DNA from 2 places in the Vibrio sp. SCSIO 43133 genome. Region 1 is predicted to be linked to the other one. Evidence: predicted binding sites of a transcription regulator. Region 1 holds the regulator's gene; the other holds the start of a gene.
What was found. The regulator CRP, encoded in region 1, controls carbon source genes, mostly activating them, when cyclic AMP is high. The targets are predictions, from matches to a motif close to TGTGANNNNNNTCACA.
Positions count from the first base shown of each region.

Region 2: dinG (ATP-dependent DNA helicase DinG) is a predicted target of CRP. The motif match lies at 3,021-3,036, and genes of this name have one in related genera.

Region 1 is NZ_CP068024.1:3,278,438-3,294,002, forward strand. It holds gene rpsR (30S ribosomal protein S18) at 1-104, opposite strand, end outside; gene rpsF (30S ribosomal protein S6) at 181-561, opposite strand; gene JKJ11_RS15350 (isoaspartyl peptidase/L-asparaginase family protein) at 751-1,692, opposite strand; gene slyD (peptidylprolyl isomerase) at 1,767-2,348, opposite strand; gene JKJ11_RS15360 (YheV family putative zinc ribbon protein) at 2,497-2,700, opposite strand; gene kefB (glutathione-regulated potassium-efflux system protein KefB) at 2,749-4,545, opposite strand; gene kefG (glutathione-regulated potassium-efflux system ancillary protein KefG) at 4,532-5,143, opposite strand; gene JKJ11_RS15375 (ABC transporter ATP-binding protein) at 5,377-7,296, shown strand; gene JKJ11_RS15380 (TIGR02444 family protein) at 7,296-7,775, shown strand; gene JKJ11_RS15385 (LysE family translocator) at 7,765-8,361, opposite strand; gene JKJ11_RS15390 (aminotransferase-like domain-containing protein) at 8,482-9,870, shown strand; gene JKJ11_RS15395 (hydrolase) at 9,867-10,853, shown strand; gene JKJ11_RS15400 (YheU family protein) at 10,892-11,104, shown strand; gene JKJ11_RS15405 (phosphoribulokinase) at 11,230-12,099, shown strand; gene crp (cAMP-activated global transcriptional regulator CRP) at 12,343-12,975, shown strand; gene JKJ11_RS15415 (DUF1338 domain-containing protein) at 13,044-13,835, opposite strand; gene astD (succinylglutamate-semialdehyde dehydrogenase) at 13,848-15,305, opposite strand; gene astA (arginine N-succinyltransferase) at 15,402-15,565, opposite strand, start outside.
Region 2 is NZ_CP068024.1:2,382,324-2,387,611, forward strand. It holds gene JKJ11_RS11260 (efflux RND transporter permease subunit) at 1-413, opposite strand, end outside; gene JKJ11_RS11265 (YccT family protein) at 667-1,362, opposite strand; gene JKJ11_RS11270 (porin) at 1,535-2,590, opposite strand; gene dinG (ATP-dependent DNA helicase DinG) at 3,125-5,200, shown strand; gene JKJ11_RS11280 (sulfite exporter TauE/SafE family protein) at 5,215-5,288, shown strand, end outside.

The DNA.
Region 1 (15,565 bases):
TCAGTGATGTAGTTTTTAAGAGTTGCTACGTCTTTGTAATCAATCTCTTGTACGCCTTCTGCAGTGAAACGGCAGAATTTACGACGACGGAAGAAACGAGCCATGGGCTATCTCCTGATCTAAATTAAAGTCTTGTTGTCGGCAATTGAATCAATTACCAAGTACTAAATGAGTAACGAATTACTCTGCAGCTGCTTCTGGCTTAGCTTCAGTACGCTCTTCGCGACGTGGAGCACGCTCTTCTTTCTGCTTAAGCATGATAGAAGGCTCAGTGATTGCTGCTTTAGTACGCATAATCATGTTACGTAGAACTGCATCGTTGAAACGGAAAGCAGTCTCTAGCTCATCAATAGCTTCTTGTGGAGCTTCAACGTTCATTAGAACGTAGTGAGCTTTGTGAAGCTTGTTGATTGGGTAAGCCAGTTGACGACGACCCCAATCTTCTAGACGGTGAACAGTACCGTTAGCTTCAGTGATAGAACCAGTGTAACGCTCGATCATGCCAGCAACTTGCTCGCTTTGATCAGGGTGCACCATGAATACGATTTCGTAATGACGCATTGGTTGCTCCTTACGGATTATTAGCTTCCACGTTTGGCTCGGTCGTCCAGAGGAAGCAAGGAACGAATAAAAAAGACCGAGAATTAAGGACCGCGAATGTTACAGAAAGGACGGAAAATAAGCAAGCAATTTTAGAGGTTTAAGAGGCTAAGCAATACCCCTCAATGCTTAGCCATCCAAAAAGCCTTGTTATTCATCAGCATAGATCTTTACAGTTAACTCACCATGGCAATCTACCGAGGCGCGGTACATACCTGAGCTATTCATACCAAAATGAACATCACCTTGAGCATCCACTGCAATTAAGCCACCCTCGCCACCCATGGTTTTCAGTTCACCTTGAATTACCGCTTCACACGCCGTATGAACGTCTTCTTTTAGATAGCGCATTCGCGCCGCGACATCACCGGCAACGGTTTTACGGATAAAGTACTCACCCATTCCGGTGGTTGATACCGCAACATTGCCGTTTTCAGCGAAGGTACCTGCGCCGATAATCGCAGTATCACCAACGCGGCCGTACTTTTTATTGGTTACACCACCAGTACTTGTCGCGGCAGCCAAGTTGCCATGGCTGTCCAGTGCCACCGCCCCTACCGTGCCGTATTTTTTGTCATCTGGATATTTCGATTCAGACAGGGCAAACAATCCTTTCTCTTTCATCGAAAGTAATTGTTCGTAGCGACGCTCAGTAAAGAAGTAATCTTGCTCGGTATATTCGTGTTGATGTTCAAATGCAAACTTCTCCGCGCCTTCACCGATTAATAACACATGATCGCTATCGCGCATCACATCTCGCGCCAGCTCAATGGGGTTACGAATATGACGAACGCCAGCGACTGCGCCTGCATCCATAGCCGCGCCATGCATCACAGAAGCATCCATCTCAACCATTTCATCATGAGTTAATACCGAGCCTTTTCCCGCATTAAAATGTGGCGAGTCTTCCATCACTTTAACCGCTGCTACTGTTGCATCTAGAGCGTCACCACCCGCTTCCAATATCGCAGCGCCCGCCTGAACTGATTGAGTCAGTGCTGCCAATATCTCTTGCTTCAATGTCTCGGTCATCTGTTCACGCAATATGGTTCCAGCGCCACCATGAATCGCAATTGCAAAAGGCTTAGTCATACCGTTCGTTCCTACTTCCCTACTGTTTAAAACCAAAAAGACCTCCCATAGGGAGGCCTTTCAAAACTCAACGATTAGTGAGAACCACAACCACCGCCACCGCAGCAACCGTCTTCTTTTTTCTCACCGTGGTCGTCACCACCGCAACAGCCACCTTCTTCACCGTGACCTTCGCCGCCACAACAGCCGCCACCTTGGTGAATATGACCATGTTCAATTTCTTCTGCCTTAGCTTCGCGAATCGCAACCACTTCAACATCAAACGTTAGTGTTTGGCCTGCAAGCATGTGGTTACCGTCAACCACAACTTCGTCACCGTCTACTTCGGTTACTTCAACAGGGATTGGACCTTGGTCTGTATCCGCTAGAAAACGCATGCCGACTTCGATAGTGTCAACGCCTTGGAATACATTCGCTGGTACACGTTGTACTAATGCATCATTGTGTTCACCGTAAGCATCCTCTGGAGAAACAGTAGCTGTGAATTTATCACCCGCTTCTTTGCCTTCAAGTTCCTTTTCTAGACCAACGATTAGGTTGTTGTGACCGTGTAGGTAATCTAGAGGTGCTTCTACTGTTGATTGATCAACGACAACACCGTCTTCTGTTTTTACTTGGTACGCTAGGCTAACTACTGCGTTCTGAGTAACTTTCATGTGAGCTCCAAAGGATTGGCCTTGAGAGATCATTAAAGCAAAGCCTTTTTGCGAACAGCAAACCGACTCAAATGATCATCTCATCAAAAATTAATCCGCCTTTAAGCGGCGTGTTCGCATATTATGGGGTCAGAAATAAGAAACTCAATCATTCAGGCTTAAAAATTCCGATTAATTCCTCATCACTGCGTTCAGTTTTCTCTACAGCTTTTGGCGTGCGTTGTTCCTTGAACTCACACTCTACACACTCCACCCACTCAACATTGTTGTCTATCCACCAGCGCAAACTGTCTTGCTGGCTACACTTAGGGCAGCTTGCCCCCGCAATAAAACGTTTCTTGGTACTGCTCATGTTACTTCCTAATTCCGACCTTCAACCGCAATAGCTTTAACTTCAACGTTAATCCCAGAAATTACGCGATTGGCGATCATTTTCCATTTCACGGCCAAAGATTTCTTCGAGTTCTTTACGAGCTTCTTTCGATCTTTGTGCCAATTCTTTATCTTCACTGTGTTGAGGCAACAACTCTTTAAGCATGGCATTATCCAGCTTTCTAAAGTGCGCTTCTGCGCGCTTTGCCTCATAAGGATGAAATCCTAGCTCCACTAATGCCTGTCGACCTAAATCTAGGGCGCCCAAAAATGTCTCTCGCGAATAACATTGCACGCCATGATTCATAAGCTGATAGGCCTCTACTCGACTTCGAGCCCTCGCTAAGACTCTAAGCTTAGGAAAATGGTTATGACAAAGGTCCACCACTTCCATGATCTCCTCAGGAGAATCGGTACAGATAATGATAGCCTCGGCTTTATCGGCGCCCGCCGCTCTTAACAAATCCACCTGAGTCGCATCACCATAAAACACCTTATAACCGTATTTTCTTAACAGGTGAATTTGGCTCGCATCACTTTCTAATACGGTAACTTTGACCTTATTGGCGTACATCAAACGACCGACAATTTGTCCAAATCGTCCGAAGCCAGCAATGATCACTCTAGGCTGTCGATCCTCAACATCGGTTTTAATGGTGGTTTCTTCTACATGATTGAGTGATTTCTCAAACCATTTTTTCTGTCCCATAAGCAGCAATGGTGTGGTTACCATGGACAAACTCACCACAACTAGCAGAAAGGCAGACTCTTCGGCAGGCAATAGCCCTTGCGCACTCGCCGCCGTAAAGATGACAAAGGCAAACTCACCGCCTTGGCTTAAAATCGCCGCCATTTTACTGCGCGATTTCGGTCCGATACCAAACAAACGGGCCAGTACGTACAAGATAAGCCCTTTGATAATGACCAAAGACACCACAGCAAACAGCACAGCGAGTGGTTCAGAAATCAGTAATCCAAGGTTTACCGCCATACCCACCGCGATAAAGAATAACCCTAGCAGCAGACCTTTGAAAGGCTCAATGGCGATTTCCAACTCATGCCGGTACTCACTTTCGGCCAGTAACACCCCTGCTAAAAACGTACCTAAAGCCATGGATAACCCAAGCTTTTGCATAAAGGCAGCAATACCAATCACTAGCAGCAATGCGGCCACGGTAAACAACTCACGCACACCGCTCATGACGACATAACGAAACAGAGGACGAATCAGAAAGTGGCCGCCCACCAGCAAGCCTAAAACGCCCGCTAACATCCAAATAATGTCTGCCCAGTTGCCCGCTGTGTTGCCTGCTAATAATGGCAGTAATGCCAACATTGGAATAACCGCAATATCTTGAAACAGCAGAACGGCAAAGCCGGACTGTCCGGTCTCGCCGCCTCCTAGCCCTTGTTCTTCAATAACTCGAAGGGCTATCGCGGTAGATGAAAGCGCGAGGCCCATTCCTATCGCTAAACTGGTTTGCCAAGAGAGATTAAATAAAGAAGCAATCGCAGAAAGAATCAAAGTAGTGACGACAACCTGTGCACCACCTAAACCAAGGATGGGAACTCGCATCTGCCACAGCTTCTTAGGATTCAGTTCCAAGCCAATTAAAAACAGCAGCAGTACGACACCAAATTCGGAGAAATGAAGTATTTCATCCACATCGCTAATAAGCCCTAGCCCCCATGGGCCAATGGCAACACCAGCCAACAGATAGCCGAGAACACTGCCCAATCCAAGGCGCTGGGCAATGGGAACCGCAACCACAGCAGCAGAGAGGAAAATAACACCGCTTTGCAAGAAATCGTTAGTCATCGCCATGTTCCACCTCCGCAACTTGCAGCGTGGACATCATCAAAGATTCATCAAACGGATGCATTAACCATTGGCGGTACAATTCCGCATGTTGATATCGCTCCATATCACCGACACGTCGTGACCAATAGAGCACCAGCGGCTCCATCCACTGCATTTTACACAAGGCAGCCGTCAGCTCGAATGGCTGCAAAATCTGCTCTAACGGGTACTTATTGTAGCCCGATTGACTAAAGGCAGACTCTTTACCACCAGTGGTAATGACACTGCGCCAGTACTTACCTTCCAATGCGCAATCATCACCGAAGGCAAAGCCTTTACCCAGCACACGGTCAATCCACTCCTTTAATAAAGAGGGGCAGGAATACATATAAAGTGGATGCTGAAGCACAATTACATCATGCTCGAGCAAAAGCTGGTGCTCAGCTTTAACGTCAATAAAGAAGTCAGGATACAGAGCGTACAGATCTCTTAGGGTGACATTATCAAGAGATTGAATCTTCTTGAGCATAACCTGATTGGCAATCGAGTTTTGCGGCTCTGGATGGGCATAGATGACCAGAACCTTGGGGGATGTGTTGGTGCTTTCGAGTATGGAAGTCATTCCTAGACGTCTATCCTTAAACCTAGCGATACCCTTAAAGCTTAAGGGTAGATAGATATGATTGTTATTTAAATCATTCTATTTTTGTTATCAGTTTGTTCCATCATAACCCAAACTTACGCCAAGGTGCAGGTTAGTTTGCGATGAGTAGGATCGGATAATGATCGACATTTAAACACTTTGCCCCTAGTATTCGTTGGTCAAAAACTCAATAACAAGCTAGCTGTATTCATATGATCACCTTCTCTGATATTCAATTGCTTCGAGGTGGTAAACCACTCCTCGATCAAGCCTCTGCAACCATTCACCCAGGTGATAAAGTAGGTTTAGTAGGTAAAAATGGTTGTGGTAAATCCACACTATTTGCTCTACTAAAAGATGAGCTTTCCATCGATGCTGGCTCGTTTAGCCAACCTGCGCATTGGGAGTTAGCTTGGGTAGCACAGGAAACCCCTGCGTTAGACCGCAGTGCTATCGAATATGTCATTGATGGTGATAGAGAATATCGTGCACTAGAACAAGATCTGGTTGAAGCCGAGAAACAAGACAACGGCACACTAGTGGCAGAGCTTCACGGTAAGATTGAAGTGATTGGTGGCTACAGCATCCGTGCACGTGCCGCTGAACTGCTTGACGGCCTTGGCTTTAGTCAAGCACAAATGAGTTGGAGCCTAACGCAGTTCTCAGGTGGTTGGCGCATGCGTTTAAACCTCGCACAAGCTCTACTATGCCGATCTGATCTACTGCTACTCGACGAACCAACCAACCACTTAGATCTAGACGCCGTCATGTGGCTAGAGCGTTGGCTGCAAAACTATCCGGGTACCTTGGTTCTGATCTCGCACGACCGAGACTTTTTGGATCCGATCGTTGGTCGCATTATTCATATCGAAAACCAACTGCTAAATGAGTACACGGGGAACTATTCTTCGTTCGAAGATCAGCGTGCGCAAAAACTGATCTTGCAACAAGCGCAGTATCAGAAGCAACAAAAGCAGATGGCTCACATGCAAAGCTATATTGACCGCTTCCGTTATAAGGCGTCTAAAGCTCGCCAAGCACAAAGCCGTATTAAAGCGTTAGAACGCATGGAGAAGGTACTTCCCGCTCAGTTTGATAATCCATTCAGTTTCGAATTTAGAGAGCCAGCCGCGCTTCCTAACCCTATCATTATGATGGATGATGTCTCGGCCGGTTACGACGATAACGTCATATTAGAGAAGATTCGTCTAAATCTCGTTCCCGGTAGCCGCATTGGTCTGCTAGGTCGTAATGGCGCAGGTAAATCGACACTGATTAAGCTGCTTTCTGGAGAGCTCAACGCAAAGGGTGGCGATCTCAACTACTCGCAAGGCGTGAAAATCGGTTACTTTGCTCAGCATCAATTAGAGACACTTCATCCGGAAGAAACACCTTTACAGCACATGATGCAAATTGCGCCTCAACATACCGAGCAGCAGCTTCGTGACTACTTAGGTAGTTTTGGTTTCCAAGGCGAAAAAGCGCTGGAGAAAGTCGCACCTTTTTCTGGCGGTGAAAAAGCACGTCTGGTGTTGGCTCTGATCGTGTGGCAAAAACCAAACTTACTACTACTAGATGAACCGACCAACCACTTAGATCTTGATATGCGCCAAGCGCTAACTTTGGCACTGCAAACCTTTGAAGGTGCGATGGTTATCGTCAGTCACGACCGCTATTTATTGCGCGCGACCACCGATGATCTTTATCTTGTGCACGATCGCCAAGTGGCACCATTTAATGGTGATTTGGTGGATTACTATAAGTGGCTCACCGACCAGCAGCGACTAGAGCGCAAAGAAGCCCAAGAGAACGAGCCAGAGAAAAGCTCTAACAATAGCGCAGCAGCGAAGAAAGAGCAGAAACGTAAAGAAGCAGAGTTTAGAAAGCAAACTGCACCAATTCGCAAAACACTGACAAAACTTGAAGAAAAAATGGATAAGTTATCCGCCCTTGTCGCTGAGGCAGAAGAGCAATTGTCCGATACTTCTCTGTATGATGCGGAAAATAAAGCTAAACTCAATGAAGTACTTGCCAAACAGGCTTCTAGCAAATCCGAGCTCGAAGACGTAGAAATGGAGTGGATGGCCCAGCAAGAAGTTCTTGAGCAAATGGAACAGGAATTTAATCAGTAATGACAACAGAGCACGTATCTTCCACACTCACCCTAGAACACCTTTGGCAGTTTAGCCTGCAATATTACGGTGTGCGTGAAGTGAAAGAAGCGTGCTTAAATTTGCAAAATCAATTTCATGGTAATGTGAATCTGCTGCTGTTGCTGAAATGGCTCGATGAACAATCGGTTCGCTTTCAATCTGAAGACTGGCATCTAGTCCAGTCTTGCTTAGGGCGAACCGAACAGCTCCTGCACCAATATCGCGATATCCGTCGCCAACTCAAACACAACGTAGTTGATAGCCTTTATCGTGAAGCCCTAGAATTTGAACTCAGTCTGGAAAAACAACAGCAGTCCGATCTTGTTGACTGTATCAATAGCCTCGCACTGATCCCCCACGATCACGAGCCACTAGTACTGATCTACTGTCGACAACTTGGCGCCGAACATCTGGGATTGATCTTTGCTAAGCCTATCAGCGAACTCCCTACCAGATAAACACTACACAAGAAGCTGTCAGCGCCGCCATGCTAGAGTTAAAGCGTCGCCACGCAGTGGGAGTCGACAGCCAACGACGAATAAAGGTGCCAAAACCAACCCACACAGACGAAGTTTGTAGCTGAACCACTAGAAAAATCACCGAAATGCCAATCAAGGACCACCAATAATACTCACCAGCAATGGCAAATGAACTGACCGCCGTAACTGACATAACCCACGCCTTAGGATTCAGATATTGAAACAACATTGCTTCCAAGCATGTCATGGGCTTTGCCTGCTGAGCACCATCTCCTTTGTTAATACCAGCGGTTAGAATGCGCCAAGCCAAATACAACAAGTATGCACTACCAAGCCATTTCAAAATTTCTTGCACCACTGGGTAAGTCTTAAACACCACACCTAAACCCACACCATTGAGCAAAATGAGGCTAATCAAGCCAAATCCAATACCGAAAAAATGAGGTATCGAGCGCATGTAGCCAAAGTTCGCGCCTGAAGCTGTCAACATGACATTATTTGGGCCAGGGGTCCCAGTCATGACAACGGCAAAAAGTGCCACAGACAAGAAAAATGACCAATCCATATGATTCCTCCAAAAAATTGTACCGATACAATTACAAAAATTACGTTGCTTTATTGTTAATTAGCGACCAAAATAACCCTAACAAACGATCAAAACAGACGCAAAAGGTTTATTGTCACCATGACAATCGAAACAATTACGGTATACAAGCAGGATCCAACACCGATCTACAAACAGATCGCCGATCAGATCGCACATCAAATTGAGTCAGGAGAATTGGCAAGCAACAGCAAGCTGCCGACCCATCGTTGGCTTGCTGATCAGCTGCATGTCACGGTTGGCACCATTACTCGCGCCTATTCTGAAATCGAGCGTCGTGGCTTAGTTGAAGCTCGAGTAGGTGCCGGCACTTATGTGGCTGATACCAATAAACCCAGCTGGGCGTTTGAAGAAAGCAGTGTCGATCCGAATGAATACAATTTTGGTTATAACATTCCACCGCAGCTGGATCGTAGTGACATGCTGAAGCAAGCGATGCAGAGGATCTCCACCTCTCCGGCTCATTTGAACCAACTAATGATCTATCAGCCTCCTTCTGGTCTGGATGCGCATCGTTCGATTGTCACTAAGTGGTTAAACAGTAAAGGCATTAAACTGCACGCCCACAAGCTACTATTTAGCTCGGGGGCTCAACATGCCATTCAAATGGTTTTAGATACTTTCACCAGAGCAGGTGATACGGTGTTGGTTGAAAAGTACACTTATCCAGGCGTCATTAGCCTAGCGCGCCAGAACCAATTGACCCTAAAAGGGGTTGAGATGGATGAGTTTGGTGTCACTCCAGAATCGCTTGAAGTCTGTTGTCAGCGCTATTCACCACGATTTATTTATCTCACGCCGACACTACAAAACCCGACCACGGCCATCATGCCTGAAGAGCGTCGACTCGATATTATTCGTGTGTGTGAGCAGTACAATGTTTACATCATTGAAGATGAAATCAACGGATTGCTACTCGAATCTCCACCAGCCCCTATGGTGAATTACGCCCCAGAACGAGTGGTTCATATTGGCGCTTTCTCAAAATGCCTCGCTCCCGGGTTGAGGGTGGGCTATGTCCATGCACCAGAAAAACTGTATCAAAAGCTATTGGTAACGCTACAAACTCATAGCTGGATGATTAGCCCTCTACTCACCGCACTAACCTGTGAAATGCTAACCTCTGGTGACGCAGAACGTAACTTAATGCTCATACACAGAGAGATGAAAGCGCGTATTGATATTGCGACACGTGCCCTCGATGGTTTTGAGCTAGGCTATCAAACAGGTGGGTTTCATATTTGGTTAACCCTCCCAGAAAACTGGCGCCTTAGTGAGTTCGTAAGCAAAGCCCAAGACATGGGTATTATCGTTAAATCCGGTGAACTGTTTGCCCCACCCGGAGGCTCGGTAGCGCCGGCTGTGCGTTTGTCGTTAAGCTCGCCACAAACGATCGAACAACTTCAAATCGGCGTAGACAAATTAAGAGCCCTGTTATTATCCAACACAGTCGATGAATTCACCTTATGAGTACTGCTAAATTTATTGCCGCCAAAGGACTTGGTAACCCGCACATACAAACCTTGATTCCTCGCTTCGTAAGAAGAAAGCCTTTGTTTGAACCAATTTGGGAAACGTTGGACACGCCAGATGGCGACTTTGTTGAGCTTGCATGGAGTGAAGAGCCTCATTCATCAAGCGCGAAAAGCAAACCTGTTTTTGTTCTGTTTCATGGGCTAGAAGGCTGTTTCAATAGCCCTTATGCCAATGGCTTAATGCACGCTTTTGCTCAGCAAGGCTGGCTGTCTGTTATGATGCACTTTCGCGGCTGCGGTCCCAACCCGAACCGGCTAGCTCGTGCCTATCACTCTGGTGAAATTGGTGACGCTAGGCAGTTCATCGAGCTTTTGGATCATCGTTACCCAAATGCCAAAAAGGCTGCTGTGGGCATTTCGTTAGGGGGCAACATGCTGACGAATTATCTTGCTCACTACCAGAATGACAGCAAGCTGGATGGTGCGACGATTGTCTCTGCACCGTTGGATCTCGGTGCGTGTGCTCGACGAATTGAGCAGGGTTTTTCCAAGCTATATCGCTCATACCTACTCAGCTCAATGAAAAAGAACGCGCTAAACAAACTGCACCTTCTCAGTGATGTATTAGGTCTTACGGCGGAAAAAATCCAAAACATGCGCAAACTGTACGAGTTTGATGACCTAATCACCGCACCACTGCATGGTTTTCGGGATGCTGAAGACTATTACAATCAATGCTCTGGATTACAAAGAATGTGTGATATTACTGTTCCCACTCAATTTATCCACGCAAAGGATGACCCATTTATGAGCCATGAAGTCATTCCAAACTTCGCCCTCCCTGCTCATATTGACTATCGCTTACACGAACGTGGCGGCCATGTGGGTTTTATGTCTGGCAGTCTGCGTCAACCTAAGTTTTGGCTAGAAGAAACCTTACCAAACTACTATCGCCACCTACTCCACTCGTCCACATGACGGTATACTCTCCCGTATCATAGAGTGATGAGGTATTTATGATTATTCCATGGCAACAAATCGCAGCAGAAACGCTGGATAATTTGATCAAAGAATTCGTATTGCGTGAAGGTACTGACTACGGCGACACTGAGTGGTCGTTGGACGATAAGGTATCGCACGTCAAAGCTCAACTAGAGAGCGGAGAAGCTGTAATTGTCTTCTCCGAATTACATGAAACCGTCGATATTCAGCTACGTCGTTCGATGTAAATGACGTGAGCATGACAATCTAGTGCTATAGTAAAACGCTATTGAACCTAAATGAGCAAACAACGTCTAAATGGTTCATAGGGTTAGCAAAACAAAATTATAACTATCATTACACAGGAAGTGTTATGTCTGCAAAACACCCCATTATTGCGGTGACCGGCTCTTCTGGAGCAGGTACAACAACAACGTCAGAAGCGTTTCGCAAAATGTTCAACATGATGAGCGTGAAGCCCGCTTTTATTGAAGGTGACAGCTTTCACCGCTTTACTCGTCCAGAAATGGATATCGAGATCCGCAAAGCCAAAGAGCAAGGAAAACACATCAGTTACTTTGGCCCGCAAGCAAATGACTTCCCTGCGTTAGAAGAATTCTTCCGCAACTACGGACAAAATGGCACAGGTCAGTTCCGTCGTTACCTGCATACGTTTGATGAAGCTGTACCATACAATCAAATGCCTGGCACATTCACGCCTTGGCAAGATCTGCCTGAAAATTCCGATGTACTGTTTTATGAAGGCTTACACGGTGGTGTTGTCGACGGAGAGGTAAACGCAGCTCAACATGTCGACTTACTTATCGGCATGGTGCCGATAGTCAACTTGGAGTGGATTCAGAAATTTGTTCGTGATACTCGCGATAGAGGGCATTCCAGAGAAGCGGTTACCGACTCTATTGTCCGTTCAATGGATGATTACCTTAGTTATATTACCCCGCAATTCTCACGCACTCATATTAACTTTCAACGCGTCCCTACGGTGGATACCTCCAACCCACTCAACGCCAAAGGCATTCCAAGCTTAGATGAAAGCTTCGTGGTGATTCGTCTACGTGGTATCAAAAATGTCGATTTCCCTTATCTATTGGCAATGATAGATGGCTCGTTCATGTCGCGACATGACACCATAGTGGTACCGGGCGGTAAGATGAGTTTTGCGATGGAATTAATCGTCAGACCAATACTTCAACAGCTCATAGAAACTGGAAAAATAGGTTAGCTTTCACGCTTTAACCGTAGATGATTTTTTATACCGTGATCATGTGCACAGTTTTGTATAGAAAAATGGTCTGATGACACGATTAAAATCAAGAAAAATGGCGCAAAAAAGGATACTATTTCTAGGAAACAGAAGATCGCTTGCGCCATCTTCAAAGTGCTTTTATGCTAGTAAGTCTTAACCAACGGGCTTGCTAACAAATATGGAAAGCAGCAAGCATACCCTGCAGAGGAAGTAAGATATATGGTTCTAGGTAAACCTCAAACCGACCCAACGTTAGAGTGGTTCCTTTCACACTGCCACATTCACAAGTATCCTTCTAAGAGCACGCTAATCCATGCGGGCGAGAAAGCGGAAACTCTTTACTACATCGTAAAAGGTTCTGTAGCGGTACTGATCAAAGATGAAGAAGGCAAAGAGATGATCTTGTCTTACCTTAACCAAGGTGACTTCATTGGTGAACTTGGCTTGTTCGAAGAAGACCAAGAACGTACGGCATGGGTACGTGCAAAATCTCCTTGTGAAGTTGCGGAAATCTCATTCAAGAAATTCCGTCAGCTGATTCAAGTTAACCCTGATATTCTAATGCGCTTATCTGCTCAAATGGCAAGCCGTCTACAAGTGACTAGCCAAAAAGTAGGTGACTTAGCGTTCCTAGACGTAACAGGCCGCATTGCTCAAACGCTACTAAACCTAGCGAAGCAACCAGACGCAATGACTCACCCAGATGGCATGCAAATCAAGATCACTCGTCAAGAGATCGGCCAAATTGTTGGCTGTTCACGTGAGACAGTGGGACGCATTCTTAAGATGCTAGAAGAGCAGAACCTAATCTCTGCTCACGGTAAGACTATTGTTGTTTACGGTACTCGTTAATTTCTAGCGACGTTACTTTTACAAAAGCTAATAGCTAAAAAGCCACCGCGAGGTGGCTTTTTTATTATTTATTGGTGCGTACTCTCAAAAATCTTATCCGCAGATGCCGCAACGAAACCTTGATAGTAACTGCCGTCCGCCATTTGATATCGCTTAGCAAACTCATAGAAGCCGCCAGGGATAGCCTGTTCACCATCGGTGAACATCACCGGCACTTTATCCGCCATCGTTGAAGACTGCTCAAGTAACACCTCAGGAGAACCTTTAACTTCACCGCCAGATTCATTGATAGCAAAACCGGCCTCACGAAGATGTTGGTTTACTTCTACGACTTCCTGAAAACGATCCAGCTGATTTACGCTCACCGTAAAGTGGTTAGCACCATAACCGTGGGCAGCCAACCACGATGCATACTCGCTCTCTTCGGCTAGCGTCTGAAAATCAGCGTAACTCAAGTCCCATAGACGCCCACCATAAAGGAAGTCTGCGCTATCCAACTTCGCCGCTTCAACTTGAGCCACCAGCTTAGCGACAATATCTTGCAGCTGCTGCGAACACAGTTCGACTCTAAGCTCACTAATAAACACTTTTGGTAATACAGCATTACTATGCTCTAAATGAATCGCAGAGAGCTTCTTGGCCTCAAACACATAATCACCAGAGACTTTGTAGCCAAGAGCGATAAAGTGCTTTGCCAACGAATCGATGCCCAGAGGGCCGACATTAAAAGTACGTAGCGCAATGTGGTCGTTAATCAGCGCTTCATCCTCTTTGAGCAGAGCATGGACTTTATCAGCAGAAGGGCAAAGACGGCGAATATAGTCTTGCCATAAATGGTTAAATAGAGCGTCTACAGTCATAACAGAAGTTCCTTAGAGTTCAATACCAGGGCTTAGCGTTGCAGGAAGCACGGTATTGTCTCCTTCCATGGACGCCATAGGGTATGCACAGTAATCGGCCGCATAGAAAGCACTTGGTCTTAGGTTACCTGATGCACCAGGTCCTCCGAATGGCGCATCACCACTCGCTCCAGTAAGCTGACGGTTACGGTTTACAATGCCTGCACGAATATGGTCAACGAAGTACTGCCACTCTTCATCGCTTTGCGAAATCAAACCTGCCGACAAACCAAAGCGAGTATCGTTTGCGAGTTCTACTGCTTGTGGTAGCGTTTCATAGCGTACTAGCTGTAACAAGGGACCAAAGTACTCTTCATCTGGTAGCTGCTCGATATTCGTTGCATCAATCAACGCAGGCGTAACGAAAGCAGCTTGTAGGCGTTTCGCTTCCACTAAGCTCTTGCCACCTAGTTTCAGAAGCTCGGCTTGCGCCGCAATAATATGGTCAGCCGCCTGTTCAGAGATTTGTGGCCCCATAAATGGTGCTGGTTTGGCGAAAGGCTCATCGATACGAATCTTACCAATTGCAGAAACTAAGCGTTCAACCAGTTGATCACCTCTTTGCCCAAATGGCACATAAAGGCGTCTTGCACAGGTACAGCGTTGTCCAGCACTAATGTATGCCGATTGTAAAATGGTATAAACCGCAGCATCAATATCCCCAAAGTCTTCACTGATCACCAGCGGGTTATTGCCGCCCATTTCTAGCGCTAACATCTTGCCCGGTTGCCCCGCGAATTGCCTATGCAGAATGTGTCCCGTATTGGCGCTACCTGTGAACAGTACGCCATCAATGCCTTTAGAATCAGCAAGCGCAATGCCCGTCTCCTTGCCGCCTTGAACAAGGTTAATGACACCAGATGGAAGACCAACCTCTTCCCAAAGTTTCATTGCTAACTCACCAACTAGCGGCGTCTGCTCAGACGGTTTAAAGACCACTGTGTTCCCTGCTAGTAACGCAGGCACAATGTGACCGTTAGGTAGGTGACCAGGGAAATTATAAGGCCCAAAGACAGCCATGACACCAAGAGGCCTGTGACGGAGGACGATTTGGTTGCCAGCGGCTTCGCGTTGGGTCTCGCCGGTACGCTGATGATAAGCACGAATAGAAATCGCAATTTTTCCAGCCATCGCTCCCGCTTCAGTGCGCGTTTCCCATAACGGTTTACCCGTTTCTTTGGCGATGGCTATGGCAATATCTTCACTACGTTCTTTCACTTTCTCTGCGAAAGACAAAACGATGGCTTCACGCTCTTCAAATGGACGCTTCTTCCACTCGATAAATGCCTGACGAGCAGCAGAGACGGCGCTTTCAACCTGTTGAGCAGTGGCTGACTGACCTTCCCAAATAGTTTGATTGTTGTATGGGGATAGTGACTGAAAAGTGTCACCTTGGCCTGCAACCCAGTTACCTGCGATCCATTGAGTCATAGTGAAGTTCCTTAAATTGAATGAGCTAAGAGCAAGCAGAACTTCCGCTTCTCTTAAACCGTGGTGGTAATCGACCACCATCTTATTATTTGACTGTTATTGAGCCAGCATACGCACCATATCGCCCTCGGAGACATTCAGTGCTTGTGCTGCTTCTGCTGTGAGCAATACCTTGCCACTTTCTGGGTCGTATGCCGCTTTGGCCGCGACCGCTCGGAAGTTCTCAAACGAGGTATTTGCCACCAAATAATCTTGAGAGC
Region 2 (5,288 bases), 900 kb from region 1:
AATAATTGTTGCCAATCCACTACTTTGCTATCAATCGCTGACAGCAGAGGTCCAAGGGATGCTTGATCTTGCTTATCGAGGGAGCCAAAGTACTGGTTAATGTTTTGTGCTCTTGCTGCTTGAGCGGCAGGTGCAATTTCATCCTGTGCTGTCTCTAATAAACGTTGAAATTCTGTGTCTGAAAAGAAGCCCAGCGAGTATTGTTCAAACCAAGACAGTGAGCTTGGCGCGAATACGTCTTTATACAAAGCCTCGTTTGCTAAGGCGTCCGATAAATCGTCAACATGCTGCTTTAACTGCGGGTCGCTACTACTAGTAATAAGCAATACGACATTCCCAGTATCAGGGAACGTGCGATCTAACGTTGCTAAATTCTCAACCCATTGCCCCTCTTGTTTTACTAGAGAAGACAAATCCGCGTTCATTTTAAAATGTTGTTGACCATACCAAGCACAAAGGGCGGTCAGAGAAAGGACGAGAAAAAGTGTTAGTTTAGGAAAGCGTAGAATATGAGAGATAAATCGGTTCACAGTAAGATTTGAGACAAACGTTAGTTAAAGCAATGATAGCCTAAAATCACTAAACGTTGGTTAACTTCCTGTCAGACCCGACTAATAAAAAAGGAGGCAGACGCCTCCTTTCTGTAATATTCATCACGTCAAGTGATTATTCCTGATCAATCATCCACTTGCGGAATTCTTTACGTTCTTCTTTTGAGGCCTTAAGGTACCAAGCTTTCAGCTGCTCGACATTTTCTGCTTTTGTCGGTTCAGCTTTTACTGTAGCTTTCGGAACGTTATTATTTACAGCAGCAACATCCTTAGAAGTTGCTACCGCAGCTGTTGTCACTAAGGTTGCTGTAGTAGCTCGTTCCGCCTTAGTCATTTGACCATTATCGAAGACAATACCTCTTTCAGCATTGTGTGCTGCAATCAGCTCATCCATTTTCATATAAGGTAAGAAACCGCTTTGTGCTTGAAGTTTCTCTTGAGAATAGGAAAGGGTACTGCCGTCTTGTGTGATACGCCAGTCAGGCTGACCTGTTCTAAATGCGGCTTTTGCCTCTTGCTCACTTCTGGCTACTGGATGATTGATTTTTACTTCATCACCAGAGACATTGAATGTGATAACGTAAGGAGCAGAAGTATATACACTTGCACTGCCTCCCTTACCCACCTTTTTATCCATTCTAACGACGACTTGGTTTTCTCCGGGGACCAGCTCGTTTTCCCCGATTCTATTATCCGCTTCCTGACCATTAATGAAAAAAACTGAGACACCTTTCAACGGAATGAGTGTCGCTGCACTGACTGAAAATGAATAGCAAAGAGCAACTAACGCGACCACCATACTTTTTTTCACAGACCCTACTCCCTTACAAAATACAATTGGGCTATGGCATTTAGAATGCCATAGATTTTTGTACTAAAATAGCCATATTTAAGAATATTTGGCCATAAAACGTTGATTCCTTGCATAAAAAAGAGCCACCGTTAGGTGGCTCTATCAGTATATAACACTTTAGTTTCAGCTATTAGAATTCAGCTTTAACACCAACTGCGAAACCTGTACCATTTTGTCTAATGTCATCTGGTTGATTTTCTGCAGCTACGTTCGAGTAACCATCATTACCACCGACTTCGGCATAAATAGTCGCACCTGGAGCTACAAGATAGCCAGCATTCACAAACCAGTTAGTTTGTGTATCCCATGTGCCGTTAGCGCCATCAGTTAGGTCTTCATCATACTTAGATTGGCTTACACCCGCTGCGATGACAATTTGATTAATAGTGTAGTCTGCAGCAAACGCGTAAGTTTGACGTGTAAGTGACTCATCACCAGTAGGATCTAGCTTCATGTTATAGTAACCTAGCTCTAGGTTTAGGTTTTCAACACCAGCCCAACGACCTTCTACTGCGTAAAGAGTTTCTTTACCTTCCAATTTAGCGTCTGAACCACCTAGACGTGCATCATCTCCAGAGAAATCTGCATTGCCGTAGAAACCTGTAAAGTCAAAATCAGCTACACGTACACCGACTTTACCATCGAACATGTAACCGTCTTTACCAAGACTTGCGTTGCCGTTTTTGTCTTGCTTATACGCTAAAGCACCATAAAACATGCCTTTATCAAGGTCGTAACGAACAGACTCGTCAGCTCCAAATGGAGAACCTTTAGAGAAGAAAGAGTTCACACCAAATTGGTAATCTGAGCCAATACCTGCATCGTCTAGGACTGAGTCAAGACGACCAACGATCAAAGAACCAGCTGCTTGAGAATAAACACCTACGTAAGTGTTACCAGCTTCAACTGTTTTGCTTGTACCTTTAGTTACACTGTCGTTTGCGCCATCAAATTCCCAATATGCACCAAACTGAAGGTCATCGTTGATTGCGTAGCGAGTATCAAAACCAAAGTCTGCGTCTTGAATCTGCTGTTGGAATTCAGCGCCATCAGTCACATCTTTCAAGTAAACAACTTCAATGTCACCTTTTAGGTTAACAGTAACTTTGTTTTCGTTATAGATTTCGATACCTGCTTGCGCAGAACCCGCTGCTAGTACAGCTAGAGCTACTAGAGTTTTTTTCATGATAATCCACTGCCTTTTCTTAGATGGGAATTCCTTTTCGGTTCCCTTTTTTAATATATGTGACGTCTAAACCTTCCTTCAGAACGACAACCTTTTGTCCTTTGGTTGATTCAGCGTCTTTAAATCTCGAAACCAAGAATGCAAAAGTTATCAGACAATGTCAAACACTCTAAACGAAATAAATAAATATATATAAAACCAAATAAATCAATGAGTTACAAATTTATTAGTGATGTATCGCAAATTTTTTGAACACCTTTCAATTGCAACTCCAGTCTTGTTTTTAGGTAACAATCATAAATATAATTCTATAAACAGTGTGAATTATATACATCAACCAGAACTTTATTCGTTACAAGTATGTTTTTTGGCGTTTTATATTTTTTATCATGCGAAAAATATAACCTAATATGAAAGTTCACTTATTTTTTGTGACTTTGATCTAAATACCCACACTAGATGCGACTGTTTTTGAACATATTTTTCACTAGCTAAAGTGTGCTACACTCGCTCGTCGTCAATTTAGGGCTGTTTATGCTTACCAATAAAATCCAACAATCCATTCGCCAGAGTTATCAAAACCTTCAGAATCAACTAGAAAACTTTGTTCCGCGTCGAGCTCAGAATTATCTTGTTTCAGAGATCGCTAAAACACTTTGTGGTCAGTATCACAAATCAACACGGATGATTGTTGCAGAAGCAGGGACAGGGATTGGAAAAAGCCTGTCTTATTTAATGGCAGCTATACCTGTTGCCGTTCAAAATAATCGTAAGGTGGTTATTTCTACCGCAACAGTTGCCTTGCAAGAACAGTTACTTGATAAGGATTTGCCACTGTTCCGACGTATTACCGATCAAAACTTCTCTTTTATTATTGCTAAAGGAAGACAGCGTTATTGCTGCGCCGAGAAATTGGCCGTGGCATGCAGTGCCGATGGTGGTCAAATGGCCATGTTTGAAAGTAAGCCTAAAAAATCTGATATCGAACAGCTTCAACTCATGTACGAGAAGCTAGCTCAAGGTAAATGGGACGGAGACAGAGACTCCTGGCCGAAGCCCATTGATGATGTCATTTGGCAAACCATCGTTAGCGAAAAGCACAGCTGCAATAACAGTTTACCAGCTCACCGAGGCTGCCCATTCGCTAAAGCGCGTTCTGAACTTGATAAAAACGATGTCATTATTGCCAACCATAGTTTGGTAATGGCGGACGCAGACCTTGGCGGCGGCGTCATCCTCCCAGATCCCGAAAATACCATTTTTATCTTCGATGAGGCTCACCATCTACCGCACGTAGCTCGAGACCATGCATCCGCTGCGGCTACTTTAAAGGGTGCCACCTCTTGGTTAGAAAGATTGAATCAGTCTGCGAGTAAGTTCTCTGGTTTAGCTGACGAGAAGCGGGTTGGTCGCTTTCGCAACGAACTACAGGATTCCATACAGCAGCTCATCCCTCTATTAAATGAGGTCAATTCTTATTGCTCTGGTCTTCCATTTGAAGAAGACAGTTGTCGTTTCGAGAATGGCGAGTTACCCAGCTGGCTAGAAGAGCAGTCTAAAGCACTCAAACAGTTTTCTCAAAAAGGCGCACAAGCATCGGCGAAAATTGCTGACCTCATTTCAGAAAGACTCAAAGACGGAGAGGTTTCAGCCAAACTAGCCGAGCCCGCTTTAGCCGAATTGGGTTTCTATATTCAGCGATTTGATAATCTAGCCGCGGTATGGCAACTCATGGCCGAGCCTAAAAAAGAGAAAGGTGCACCATTGGCACGCTGGGTAGAAAAAAGCAAAGAGCGTGAGGGTGACTACGTAATCAGTGTCGCGCCCCTTGAGGTAGGCTGGCAATTAGATCAGCAGTTATGGTCTCGATGTGTAGGCGCCGTCCTTGTTTCAGCGACGATGCGTGCACTCAATTCCTTCGCTTTTTTCTGTAACCAAGCAGGTATCAGTCAGAAATCTGAAGATGGCGTCCAATTTTTAGCTTTAGCGTCACCTTTTAATTATGCAGAACAAGCAGAGCTTATTGTGCCCCAAATGCGTAATGAACCGCAGGCCCCTCAGTTTACTGAAGAGTTGACTGAAAAGCTGTTCGACTTTATTCAGGACGGCAAAAGTAATTTAGTGCTGTTTTCCTCTTATTGGCAAATGAATAAAGTTGCCGATGAGGTGCGATCGAAATTCGCTCTAAAAGGTTGGCATCTGCAGATTCAAGGCGAGAAGTCACGTACAGAAATTCTAAATAAACATAAAACACTGACTCAATGTCAAAAAACCAGTGTGCTTTTTGGAACAGGAAGCTTTTCCGAAGGGCTAGACTTACCAGGGGAGCTACTAGAGAACTTGATTATCACTAAAATACCTTTTGCGGTGCCGACTTCTCCCATCGAGCAAGCACACGCCGAATATATAGAGAGCAAAGGTGGCAATCCGTTTCTTCAGATTACAGTTCCAGAGGCGAGTAAAAAACTGATACAATCTGCAGGCCGTTTGCTACGTAAAGAAAGAGACTGTGGAACTCTCTATATTCTCGATAGGCGAATCGTCACAAAAAGGTATGGCAAGTCTCTGCTCGATTCCCTACCCCCTTTTAAAAGAACAATAGAATACTAAGGTCTCAAATCTCGATGGAATTTATCGAACCTAGCATGTTGGTTATTTTGGCGCTTGTCGCCTTTGCTGCAGGCTTTATTGACGCGGT